3 regions of the Xenorhabdus santafensis genome follow, and region 3 is predicted to be linked to each of the others. Evidence: predicted binding sites of a transcription regulator. Region 3 holds the regulator's gene; each other region holds the start of a gene.

Region 1 (3,931 bases), on a different contig from region 3:
ATCCCGCCGATCCCCTGATCACCCAGACCAAGGATACGCTCACCGTCGGTCACAACAATAACTTTAACATTCTGCTTGGTGGCATTTTGCAGCATGTCATCAATGTAGTCTTTGTTTGGATAGGAGATAAACAGACCGCGGGCGCGACGGTAAATATCAGAAAAGTGTTCACACGCTTCACCAACCGTCGGCGTGTAAATGATAGGCATCATTTCGCTGAGATGCGCATCAAGGAGCCTGTAGAACAACGTTTCGTTGGTGTCCTGAATATTTCTGAGATAAATGTGTTTATCTGAGTCATTTTTGAAATCGCGATATTGGCGATAGGCGCGTTCAGTCTGTTCTTCTATGGTTTCAACAGTCTGGGGCAGTAAGCCATGTAAATTGAAATTGCTGCGTTCTTCTTCTGTAAAGGCGCTGCCTTTATTCAGCAGAGGGAATTCCAACAAAATCGGGCCTGCGTAGGGAATATAAAGAGGACGTTTACTTTCGTGTTCCAGTTCCATGATGCTTACTCTTTGAACTAATCAATAACAAAATCGGCAACAGATCCTAAGAAGATAAAAAAAATAAGTACAGTAAATGTTACTTAAATATCATTATCATGAGTAAAAATGAGAGATAACATACAGAATTGGCTAATTAAATGTTATTTAATTTCCTATTTTTCCCCTTTTGAGGGGGGTAAGAGGATAAATTGCCTTTTTGTTAAGTCACCCTTATTTCATTTTAAAATGTATGCCGTTCCACTTTTGTGCAACCGAGGGCGGTTAATGTAGATTCTGTAGCATTCCACTGTGATATGTGGCTGCTTTCACTTTCCACCAGCACTGCACGTTTGATGGCATGGCAATCACCACCAGACATATTCATAAATATCAATGCTGCCTGCAATGGCGGCAGACTTGGGTTAAAAGCGGCATTTTCCGCGTAACGCCCGGCATAAATTTTCCCTTGTGCATCCTGTAATGCAATACCGGAATGGGAGTGACTGTAAGGTGCATGGCTACGGTTTGCGGCATCCAATGCTGTTTGTACAAGTTCGTCATCGGTTGCCAATTGGTAGCCGTGATTAATTGCATCCAATAACAGTGGCATGTCCGTTAAATCACGTGGGCCAAAGGATTCCGGCAAATAATCGGCCAAAGTCAATTTTGGCCGATTGGGAAGATAAACTTCCAGTTGTATCCCGCTGTTCAATTCATTCATAAATTGGCGGCAGTGACCACAAGGCGAATAATTTATGGTGATGGAAGCGAGTTTCTTTTCACCGCGTAACCAAGCATGAGTGATGGCTGATTGTTCTGCGTGGACGGTTTGTTGTAATGCCACGCCGGTGAATTCCATATTGGCACCAAAATAGAGATTACCACTTTCTCCCCGAGCGACAGCACCGACGTAAAAACGGGAAATAGGTGCGATGGAGCAGGCTGCTGCAAGTGGCAGTAAGGCAAGTGCCAGCTCATGATCATTAAGTCCGCAGGCCTGCTTGATAGACTCAACCTGCTCAGCTGTCAGCATGGCAGGAAAATCGTCATGGCTGATATAAGGTAACAGGGCTTCTTGCAGTTCAGGCGTAATTTCTGACCAAATAGCGTTAAAACGAGCTTGCATAGAATGATCTCCAAATTAATTGAAGGTCATTCTATGGGTTCTGTTCGAGTTTGTAATGTGATAACGGCCAAATAATTAATGAAATTTGTGTAATAAAGATATTATTTTAGCAACTTATGTCAAATTTTTACTATTTTTATCACTTAATTCACGTAATTGTTACATCTGAATAACTATTTTGGCTGTGATTATTCGAGAGGATCGTTAACAAAAAGCAATGAATAAAATAGCCATTAACTGAACAGATGCAGTAATACTGGAAATAGAAAAGGCGCAATCAGTGAAGTGATAATGCCGCAAGTCATTAAAGCCAGTGAGCTGTATGCTCCTTCAACATGATCTATTTCAGCACAACGGGCGGTGCCGACCGCATGAGCGGCTGTTCCCATGGCTAATCCGCGGGAAGCCCTGGTTTTTACATTTAATAGATTGAATAGGTTATGGCCGAATATTGCCCCTAAAATGCCCACCATAATGACACAGGCTGCGCTGATGGCCGGAATGCCGCCAATGGAACTGGCTACTGCCATGGCGATTGGGGTAGTGACAGATTTAGGCAGAACGGAAGCCGCAATTTCAGGCGTTGCGCCAGCCCATAATGCAATTGCAGTACCTGTCACCATAGCCACAATACAACCAATGAAGCAGATGGTAATGATAGATTTCCATTGGGCACGGATCTGGTGGAGCTGTTCATACAGCGGGAAAGCAAGGGCAACAACTGCGGGTTGCAGCAAATGGTTCAATATCTGGCTCCCGGCAAAATAGTGCTCATAGGAAGTGTGTGTGATGAGCAGCAGGGGAATAATGACAATTATGGATATCAACAAGGGGTTGAAAATAGGTAACTTGAGCCGTACCGACAGTTTTTTGGCAAAATAAAATACGATCAGTGTTAGCGGGAGTGACCACCAAATATGGCTTAACATTTTTCTTTCTCTTCCGATTCTTGCAATGTTGTTGGGGGTTCGGTTCCGGTTTGCTCTGAGCCAATGACGATGCGTTCGCGATGGATATAGTGGGAGCTGTAAGCAACCACAATCATGACAATGATGGTACTGACGATGCAGGAAAGCACTATCGGAAGTATTTGCTGGCTGAGCTGAGGATAGTAATCCATTATCCCAACCCCGATGGGCAAGAAGAGCAATGTCATGTTCTTCATCAGTAAATTGCAACTGGGCTTTACCCAATGCGCAGGGATAATTTGGAATGCCAGCAAACAAAACAGGATGAGCAAACCAATAATGCTGCCGGGAAGGGAGAACAGAAGTAGTGCTGAAATGAAATTACCGGCAATCAGGCATAAGTAGAGCAGCGCGAATGCGCGCAGGTATTGCCATCCTATCATCAGCACGCTTTGTAAAGACATGATAGATTATTCCTCAATATGACTAATCTTTTATCATACGATTTACTCTGCAAATCTTCTATCAGCTACATTAAAAAACGAGCCTCAAAATGGGCCCGTTTTGTTATTTGATTGATAAAAATCAATATAATTTTAATATATGCGCTATACCCAATGGATTTTAAGTTGCATCGCGGCGGCAAGGGAATGAACCCCAGGAGCATAGATAACTATGTGACTGGGGTGAATGAGTGCAGCCAACAAAGAGGCAACTTAAAAGACGAAGGGTATAATTATTTAACTTGCATACCCGGTTGAGCACCGCTGTCCGGACTTAACAGGAATATTTCTTTCCCGCCGGGGCCTGCCGCCATGACCATACCTTCTGAAATACCAAAACGCATCTTGCGTGGAGCAAGGTTGGCAACCATCACTGTCAGGCGATTTTCCAATGCTTTCGGATCAGGGTAGGCTGACCGGATGCCGGAGAATACCTGACGAGTTTCGCCACCAAGATCAAGGGTGAGCTTCAGTAACTTGTCTGAGCCTTCGACAAAATCTGCCTGCTTGATCAATGCGATCCGCAGGTCAACTTTGGCAAAATCATCAAATGAAATAGTGTCCTGAATTGGATCATCTGCCAGCGGGCCGGTGACTGTTTTGGGTTGCTCGATGTTTTCTTTTGAATCAGAAACCATTGCTTCAATCTTAGTCATTTCAATGCGGTTAAACAGCGCCTTGAATGGAGAAACATTATGACCGAGCAGAGGTTGTTGGATGCTTTCCCAAGTCAGTTCAGTGTTCAGGAATGCTTCCGCACGTGTGGTTAAGCCCGGCAGAACCGGTTTCAGGTAAGTCATCAGTACCCGGAACAGGTTAATTCCCATGGAACAGATGGCTTGCAGATCAGCGTCACGACCTTCTTGTTTCGCGACAACCCAAGGTGCTTGTTCATCAACATAACGG
Region 2 (3,931 bases), on a different contig from region 3:
GGAAAATCACTCTATTGCCGGGACACCAATGCTTGATTCGGTTGATAATGCAAGTGACGGGATTGAGCACGATAGATAATCGGAATAATAAGATGTTTATTGATACACATTGCCACTTTGATTTTCCTCCTTTTGCCGATGATGCAATAAAAAGTCTGGAACAGGCCAAAAAAGTCGGCGTGAGAAAAATCATTGTGCCCACCGTCAGTCAAATGAATTTCCAGCGAGTTGCTCTGTTGGCGAAAACCCATTCTTCTATTTATGCTGCATTTGGGTTGCACCCGCTTTATATCCAAGAACATCAACAAGATCATTTGGAACAATTGGGGCAGTACTTGCAGGAAAAAAACACTAAATGTGTGGCTGTAGGAGAAATCGGCCTCGATCTTTATATGCCAGAGCCACAATTTGAGCGGCAGAAAAGTGTGCTGGAAGCGCAACTCAGGCTGGCTAAGCAAAACGATTTGCCCGTGATACTTCATTCCAGAAAGAGTCATGACCCATTGGCCGCTATCTTGCGCAAATTTCAATTGCCGCGTACTGGCGTGATCCACGGTTTTGCCGGAAGTTTATCTCAGGCGCAGGCTTTCATTCGTCTGGGATTTTATATCGGCATAGGGGGGACGATTACTTATGACAGGGCACAAAAAACACGCAATACCATTTCCCAGCTGCCTTTGACGTCTTTGGTATTGGAAACGGATGCACCTGATATGCCATTATCGGGATATCAAGGGCAGCCAAATCGGCCAGAAAGAGTTGCACAGGTTTTTTCAGCGCTATGCGGATTGCGTCGAGAAGCGCCAATTGACATTGCCAACCAAATTTATGGCAATAGTAAAAAATTGTTTTCGTTGACTTAACTGAGTGGATTTAAACGGATAAATATCATCGGGGGTTTTATCAGGCGCGAGGATCTATAATTCACACCCATTAAACATTAATAATGTTTAACTTATATTCTCTGCTTATTTATTCTTTTTATTACCTATTTTTCCATAATATTATCTAATCCCACCGAAATTAGGTGGTTTTATGTGATGAAAGTCTCATTTCTAGTTTTTATATTACTTTTCTCTGTATCAATTTGTGATGTTAGTTACTTGTTCCCTCTGGGGACTAGGTATAATCCCGCACACACAATGTCAGTAGGAATTTTCAAAAAAACTGACATATTCCTTTATTATTAATTCAGTGAACAGGGATTCTTCCAATGCAACTCCTTATGAGCCTGATCGGGATGGCAGTGCTGATGTTTATCGCAGTACTCTTCTCCAGTAACTTTCGAGCCATTAAAATCCGTACTGTCCTGGGCGCCTTTCTGATTCAGGTTGCTATTGGGGCATTTGTACTTTCCGTACCTGCCGGTAAAGACATTCTGGGAGGAATGTCAAGAGGCGTTGCCAACGTAATTGGATACGGCCAGAAAGGAACAGATTTTATTTTTGGCGGACTGGTTTCCGACAAAATGTTCGAATTGTTCGGTGGTGCTGGCTTTATTTTTGCCTTGCGCGTCCTGCCAGTTATCGTTTTCTTCTCCTCACTCATTGCGGTTTTGTATTACATGGGCATTATGCAGCTCGTCATCAAAATCTTGGGTGGCGGCTTGCAGAAAGTACTGGGTACATCACGGACTGAATCTCTGTCTGCAACAGCAAATATTTTCGTAGGCCAAACCGAAGCGCCTCTGGTTGTTCGTCCTTATATTGCTACCATGACCCAATCTGAATTGTTCGCCGTAATGTGCGGTGGCTTGGCGTCTGTAGCCGGTTCAGTATTGGCAGGTTATGCATCAATGGGCGTTCCTTTGGAATACTTGATTGCGGCTTCCTTCATGGCGGCACCGGGCGGTTTGCTGTTTGCAAAACTGATGGTACCTGAAACCGAAAAAACTCACGATACAGAAGATGCTATGTCGCTGATCGCGGCGGAAGATCGTCCGGCAAACGTTATTGATGCTGCGGCATCAGGTGCGGCATCCGGTATGCAACTGGCGCTTAACGTAGGTGCGATGCTGTTGGCATTTACCGCATTGATTGCGTTGTTGAACGGTATGTTAGGCGGCATCGGCGGCTGGTTCGACTATCCGCAATTATCGATGGAATTGATCTTGGGTTGGGTTTTTGCGCCAATCGCCTATCTGATCGGTGTTCCATGGAGTGAAGCAACTATCGCGGGTTCTTTTATCGGCCAGAAACTGGTTGTCAATGAATTCGTGGCATTCATGAACTTTGGTGAATACTTAAAACCAGATGATGTCGTTCGTGCGGCGGGCCTGCATGTTCTTTCCGATCATACTAAGGCCATCATTTCTTTTGCTCTGTGTGGCTTTGCGAACCTGTCTTCTGTTGCTATTTTGCTGGGTGGCTTGGGTGGAATGGCACCGAAGCGTCGCGGCGATATCGCCCGTTTCGGCCTGAAAGCTGTCTTGGCGGGTTCACTCTCTAACTTGATGAGTGCAACAATTGCTGGATTCTTCCTCGCGTTATAAAACGCAGGAAATATGTATTAAACTGAATGCAGGTGAGGTTTCTCACCTGCATTTGTTTTTCCTGAAACTATTTAATGTGATTTTATTCACAATAAAATGTTTGTGATTGCAAATTACATTTTATTAATGTGATATTTAGCACTAACCGTTGTTCATTAACATGTTCAAATAATGACAGGCAAGGGCTTTATGGAGCATGTTGTTCCCATTAAGGTCATACGAGCTGAAGAAAGCTAAAAAGAGCGCAGAAAGATTGCATAAAAACAGCACACAAGAAATAGTGCACAAACAATAGTGCGGAGAGAAGGAACTCTGTTGTTCTTCAAGGAACCAAGTCCGCTCGCCAACAAACAAATGAGTTGATTGTTCAAGGCAACCATTCGTTCAAAATAATCGTACAAAAGAATATGTAAACTGATTTATACCCAATGGATTTCGAGTTGCATCACGGCGGCAAGGGAATTCATCCTCGGGAGCATAGATAACCGTATGTTTATAAAAACGGTGACTGGGGTGAATAAGCACGGCCAACCAAAGAGGCAATTTGAAAAACGAAGGGGGTAGTCACGATAATAATACCGTTGGAGAGTTTCATGACCGATTTAACCGCTGCTGCTCAGCATGCGCTGAGTTTGATGGATTTAACTACACTAAATGATGATGATACAGATGAGAAAGTCGCCGCACTTTGTCGTCAGGCCAATAGTCCTGCCGGGCACACGGCTGCCGTCTGTATTTACCCTCGCTTTATTCCTGTAGCGCGCAAGGTGTTGCGTGAACAAGGAACTCCTGATATCCGCATTGCTACGGTAACCAATTTCCCACACGGCAACGACGATATTGATATCGCATTGGCTGAAACACGTGCGGCTATCGCTTATGGTGCTGATGAAGTAGACGTGGTTTTCCCTTATCGGGCATTGCTTGCCGGTGATGAACAGGTTGGCTTTGATTTGGTAAAAGCCTGTAAAACCGCCTGCGCTGAATCCGGTGTTTGGCTGAAAGTTATTATTGAAACGGGTGAATTAAAAGAAGCGGCATTAATTCGTAAGGCATCTGAAATAGCAATTAACGCCGGTGCCGATTTCATCAAAACCTCAACCGGTAAAGTGCCGGTGAATGCGACACTGGAAAGTGCTGAAATTATGCTGAAAGTGATCCGTGATATGGGTGTTGGTGAAACAGTTGGTTTTAAACCTGCGGGTGGTGTACGTACAACTGAAGAGGCTGCACAATATTTGGCGCTGGTTGAACGTATCATGGGAGACAAGTGGGCGGATCCCCGTCATTTCCGTTTTGGCGCTTCCAGCTTGCTGGGTAATTTGCTGACAACTCTTGGACATCAAGGACAAAAGCAGAGCAGTGGTTATTGAGATCAATAATGACTCATTGAATGCACGCTAAGATAGTGTGCATTACTGCCATTCTTTTCAGATAATA
Region 3 (3,931 bases):
TTTGCCGGAAAAGTGCCTATTCTCGGCGTGTGTCTTGGGCATCAGGCGATAGGGCAAGCCTTTGGTGCCAGTGTGGTTAAAGCCCGGGAAGTCATGCATGGAAAAACCAGCCTGCTTCACCACAGCCAGCAGGGTGTGTTCAAGGGTTTGGATCATCCATTAACTGTTACACGTTATCATTCTTTGGTCATTGCGGCTGAGACGCTTCCGGCTTCGTTTGAAGTCACCGCATGGAGCCAGCGTGATGGTAACGTCGATGAAATTATGGGGATACGTCACCGTACTTTGCCGCTGGAAGGAGTGCAGTTTCACCCTGAAAGCATTCTTAGTGAGCAAGGTCATGAGTTATTGAATAATTTCCTTAAATATTAGCCATATATCATTATTACCCCTCACAAAGTTGTTTTTTTATTTGCCACCATCTGATTTTTTATTCATATTTTATGATTATTATTTCATTTTGATATGGCAAATATAAAAACAAGGTGAGGGAAATGGCAGAGCATGCAGGAAAAAATTTAACTACCTTCAATCAGGTGATGTTGCCAGTTTATGCACCGGCAGATTTTATTCCTGTTCGCGGGAAAGGCAGCCGGATATGGGATCAACAAGGTCACGAATATATTGATTTTGCCGGTGGCATTGCTGTTTTGGCCTTGGGACATTGCCATCCGGCCTTGGTCAATGCCCTGAAATTGCAAGGCGAAAAATTGTGGCATGTCAGCAATATTTTCACCAATGAATCGGCTTTAATTCTGGCGCAAAAGCTGATTGATGCAACGTTTGCACAAAAGGTCTTTTTCGCCAATTCAGGCGCTGAGGCAAATGAAGCCGCATTTAAACTGGCTCGCCGTTATGCCATTACTCGCCATCACCCGGATAAAACCAAAATCATCGCTTTTCATCAGGCGTTTCATGGGCGCACATTTTTTACCGTTTCAGTGGGTGGACAACCGAAATACGCCGATGGGTTCGGCCCCAAGCCCGCTGATATTATCCATGTTCCTTTCAATGAGTTGGACGCAGTCAGAGCCGTGATCAGTGACGATACCTGTGCTGTTGTTTTAGAACCCATTCAAGGGGAAGGTGGTGTGACTCCTGCGACGGCAGAATTTCTGCGTGGCGTGCGTGAACTGTGCGATAAGCACCAAGCCTTGTTGGTTTTTGATGAAGTTCAGAGCGGCATGGGGCGTACTGGCAAGCTGTATGCGTACCAGCATTATGGTGTCATTCCGGATATTCTGACAACAGCAAAAGCCTTGGGAGGCGGTTTTCCAATCAGTGCCATGTTAACCACGGATGCTATTGCGGCGGCAATGGAAATAGGCTCCCAGGGAACAACCTATGGTGGAAATCCACTAGCTTGCTCTGTGGGAAGCGCCGCAATTGATATTATCAATACACCGGAAGTGTTGGCAGGAGTGGAAAAACGGCATGATTTGATTATCCATGCGCTGGAAAAACTGAACCAAAAATATGGCATTTTCCACGAATTTCGCGGAAAAGGGCTGCTGATTGGAGCTGTATTGCAAGCTGAGTATCAGGGGAAATCCAAAGAGATATTGCAGTACGCGGCGGAACAAGGTTTGATGCTATTGAGTGCTGGAGAGAGTATCTTACGTTTTACCCCTTCATTAATCATTCCTGAGGATGACATTGCGGAAGGCATGGCACGGTTGGATCGCGCGATTGCACGTTGGTTGAAATGGGGTGAATAAGTCAGCGAACAGGAAAGCAAGCAGGAAGAAGAAAACAGAATAAAGCAGCCAGTGTGGGATCGGTGGATGACACTGGCTGAATTTAGACGTTCAGGAACTAACGGGTTCCATAAACAACAATAGTTTTACCATGTGCAGAGATCAGGTTTTGATCTTCCAGCATTTTCAGAATGCGGCCAACCGTTTCACGGGAGCAACCTACAATCTGCCCGATTTCCTGACGTGTAATTTTGATTTGCATACCATCAGGGTGGGTCATTGCATCGGGCTGTTTGGCCAGATTGAGTAAAGTCTGGGCGATACGGCCTGTAACGTCCAGAAAGGCTAAGTTCCCCACTTTTTCAGAAGTCGTTTGCAGGCGACTTGCCATCTGAGCAGATAAACGCATCAGAATGTCAGGGTTAACCTGAATTAACTGGCGAAATTTCTTGTAGGAAATTTCAGCCACTTCACAGGCACTTTTAGCTCGTACCCATGCCGTACGCTCTTGCCCTTCCTCAAACAATCCAAGTTCACCAATGAAATCTCCCTGATTTAAATAAGAGAGAATCATCTCCTTGCCTTCTTCATCTTTTATTAGAACAGCAACCGAACCTTTAACAATGTAGTAAAGCGTCTCTGCTTTCTCACCTTGATGAATAAGCGTGCTCTTGGATGGATATTTGTGAATATGGCAGTGTGACAAAAACCATTCAAGAGTAGGGTCTGTTTGTGGCTTGCCGAGAACCATTCGCTTTATCCTCTGTTGTTATTTCCGCCTTTGTGAAGTGAGAAACTGACTGTTTCCCTCTAGGCTGGCTTTATAAAGTCAATAGATTAACATATTAACTTGCTGAAAAACTGACAAGGGGAAATTTTATATGGCTGATAAGAATTTCAATATGCTGGTGTATTGAAGTTCGGCCATACTTCTTGCCAGTCTCGCTTGTAACCTAGTTTGTAACACAGGAAAACGTTTCTGTCTTCTCCTGTATCGCTTCAGCATATTAAACTGGTCGCTAGATTACCAGAAATTAGCCTGATGAAGCGGTTTTATTGATTTTGTATTTATAAAAAAAGAAAAAATAAGGTTAGGCGCTGTGCCTGAAATGTGAAGTTTCATCCTGTTTTGGCTTATTTAGGGAGAAGTTTTTTATCGTTAATTTATGGCGACATGAATTGGTTAATTATTTAAATAAAACAGGCAGCATTATTTTTTGTTACCTGTTTCATTAAAAATAAAATGAACTCTAGATTATGAGATCTTTTTGCCTTCCAGTAATTGTTTCACCAGCGGGGCCATAATTAATTCCATGGCCAAGCCCATTTTGCCGCCAGGGACGACGATAGTATCGATGCTGGAAATAAATGACCCCTGAAGCATAGCGAGCAAATAGGGGAAATCTATTTGGGTTAGGCCCCGGAAGCGGATCACGATAAAACTTTCGTCCAGCGAAGGGATCGCATTGGCTGAGAAGGGGTTAGAAGTATCAACCGTAGGGACGCGTTGGAAGTTAATGTGGGTACGCGAAAACTGCGGGGTGATGTAGCGGATATAGTCATCCATCGAACGGACAACGGAATCCATGACGGCTTCTCTGGAATGCCCGCGTTCACTGGTATCACGGATCAATTTTTGTATCCATTCCAGGTTGACAATGGGAACGACCCCAACCAGCAGGTCAACATGGCTGGCAACATTGTGCTGGGGAGTAACGACACCGCCATGCAGCCCTTCATAAAAGAGAATATCGGTGTTTGAGGGTAAAGGTTCCCACGGCGTGAATGTGCCGGGCAATTGATTATAGGGTACGGCCTCATCATAAGTATGCAGGTATTTCCGGCTGCGGCCGCTTCCTGTTTCACCATAGCCAGAGAATGTTTGCTCCAGCATACTGAAATCATTGGCTTCTGGCCCAAAGTAACTGATATGCCTGCCCTGTTCTTTTGCTTTTCGAATTTCAGCATCCATTTCAGGACGCGTATAACGATGGAAACTATCCCCTTCAATGAGTGCGGCCGTTGCGCCAAGTTGCTGGAAAATCTTGCGGAAAGCCACACTGGTTGTTGTTGTTCCTGCTCCACTGGAACCAGTGATTGCAATGACAGGATATTTGGCAGACATGAACAAACTCCTTATCAATAATTCTTGAAATTATATTTTTTAATCAGAATGTTATGGTGAGAAACACAAGCCAAACCTTATGGACGGAACATCTCTTTAGGCATGATAT

The links. Region 3 encodes CRP, which controls carbon source genes, mostly activating them, when cyclic AMP is high. Its sites were predicted from a motif close to ATGTGANNNNNNTCACAT; they were not measured.
Region 1: cdd (cytidine deaminase) is a predicted target of CRP. The motif match lies at 1,670-1,687, and genes of this name have one in related genera.
Region 2: FE392_RS00380 (NupC/NupG family nucleoside CNT transporter) is a predicted target of CRP. The motif match lies at 1,036-1,053, and genes of this name have one in related genera.

The regions. Positions count from the first base shown of each region.
Region 1 covers NZ_VCDN01000048.1:11,174-15,104, reverse strand. The annotation lists gene FE392_RS13140 (NAD-dependent malic enzyme) at 1-506, opposite strand, end outside; gene cdd (cytidine deaminase) at 730-1,614, opposite strand; gene FE392_RS13130 (CidB/LrgB family autolysis modulator) at 1,848-2,543, opposite strand; gene FE392_RS13125 (CidA/LrgA family protein) at 2,537-2,986, opposite strand; gene metG (methionine--tRNA ligase) at 3,259-3,931, opposite strand, start outside.
Region 2 covers NZ_VCDN01000002.1:3,549-7,479, reverse strand. The annotation lists gene FE392_RS00390 (patatin-like phospholipase family protein) at 1-79, shown strand, start outside; gene FE392_RS00385 (TatD family hydrolase) at 93-863, shown strand; gene FE392_RS00380 (NupC/NupG family nucleoside CNT transporter) at 1,226-2,491, shown strand; gene deoC (deoxyribose-phosphate aldolase) at 3,085-3,864, shown strand.
Region 3 covers NZ_VCDN01000011.1:244,730-248,660, forward strand. The annotation lists gene FE392_RS02730 (aminodeoxychorismate synthase component II) at 1-372, shown strand, start outside; gene FE392_RS02735 (aspartate aminotransferase family protein) at 495-1,718, shown strand; gene crp (cAMP-activated global transcriptional regulator CRP) at 1,816-2,448, opposite strand; gene FE392_RS02745 (phosphoribulokinase) at 2,953-3,822, opposite strand; gene FE392_RS02750 (YheU family protein) at 3,900-3,931, opposite strand, start outside.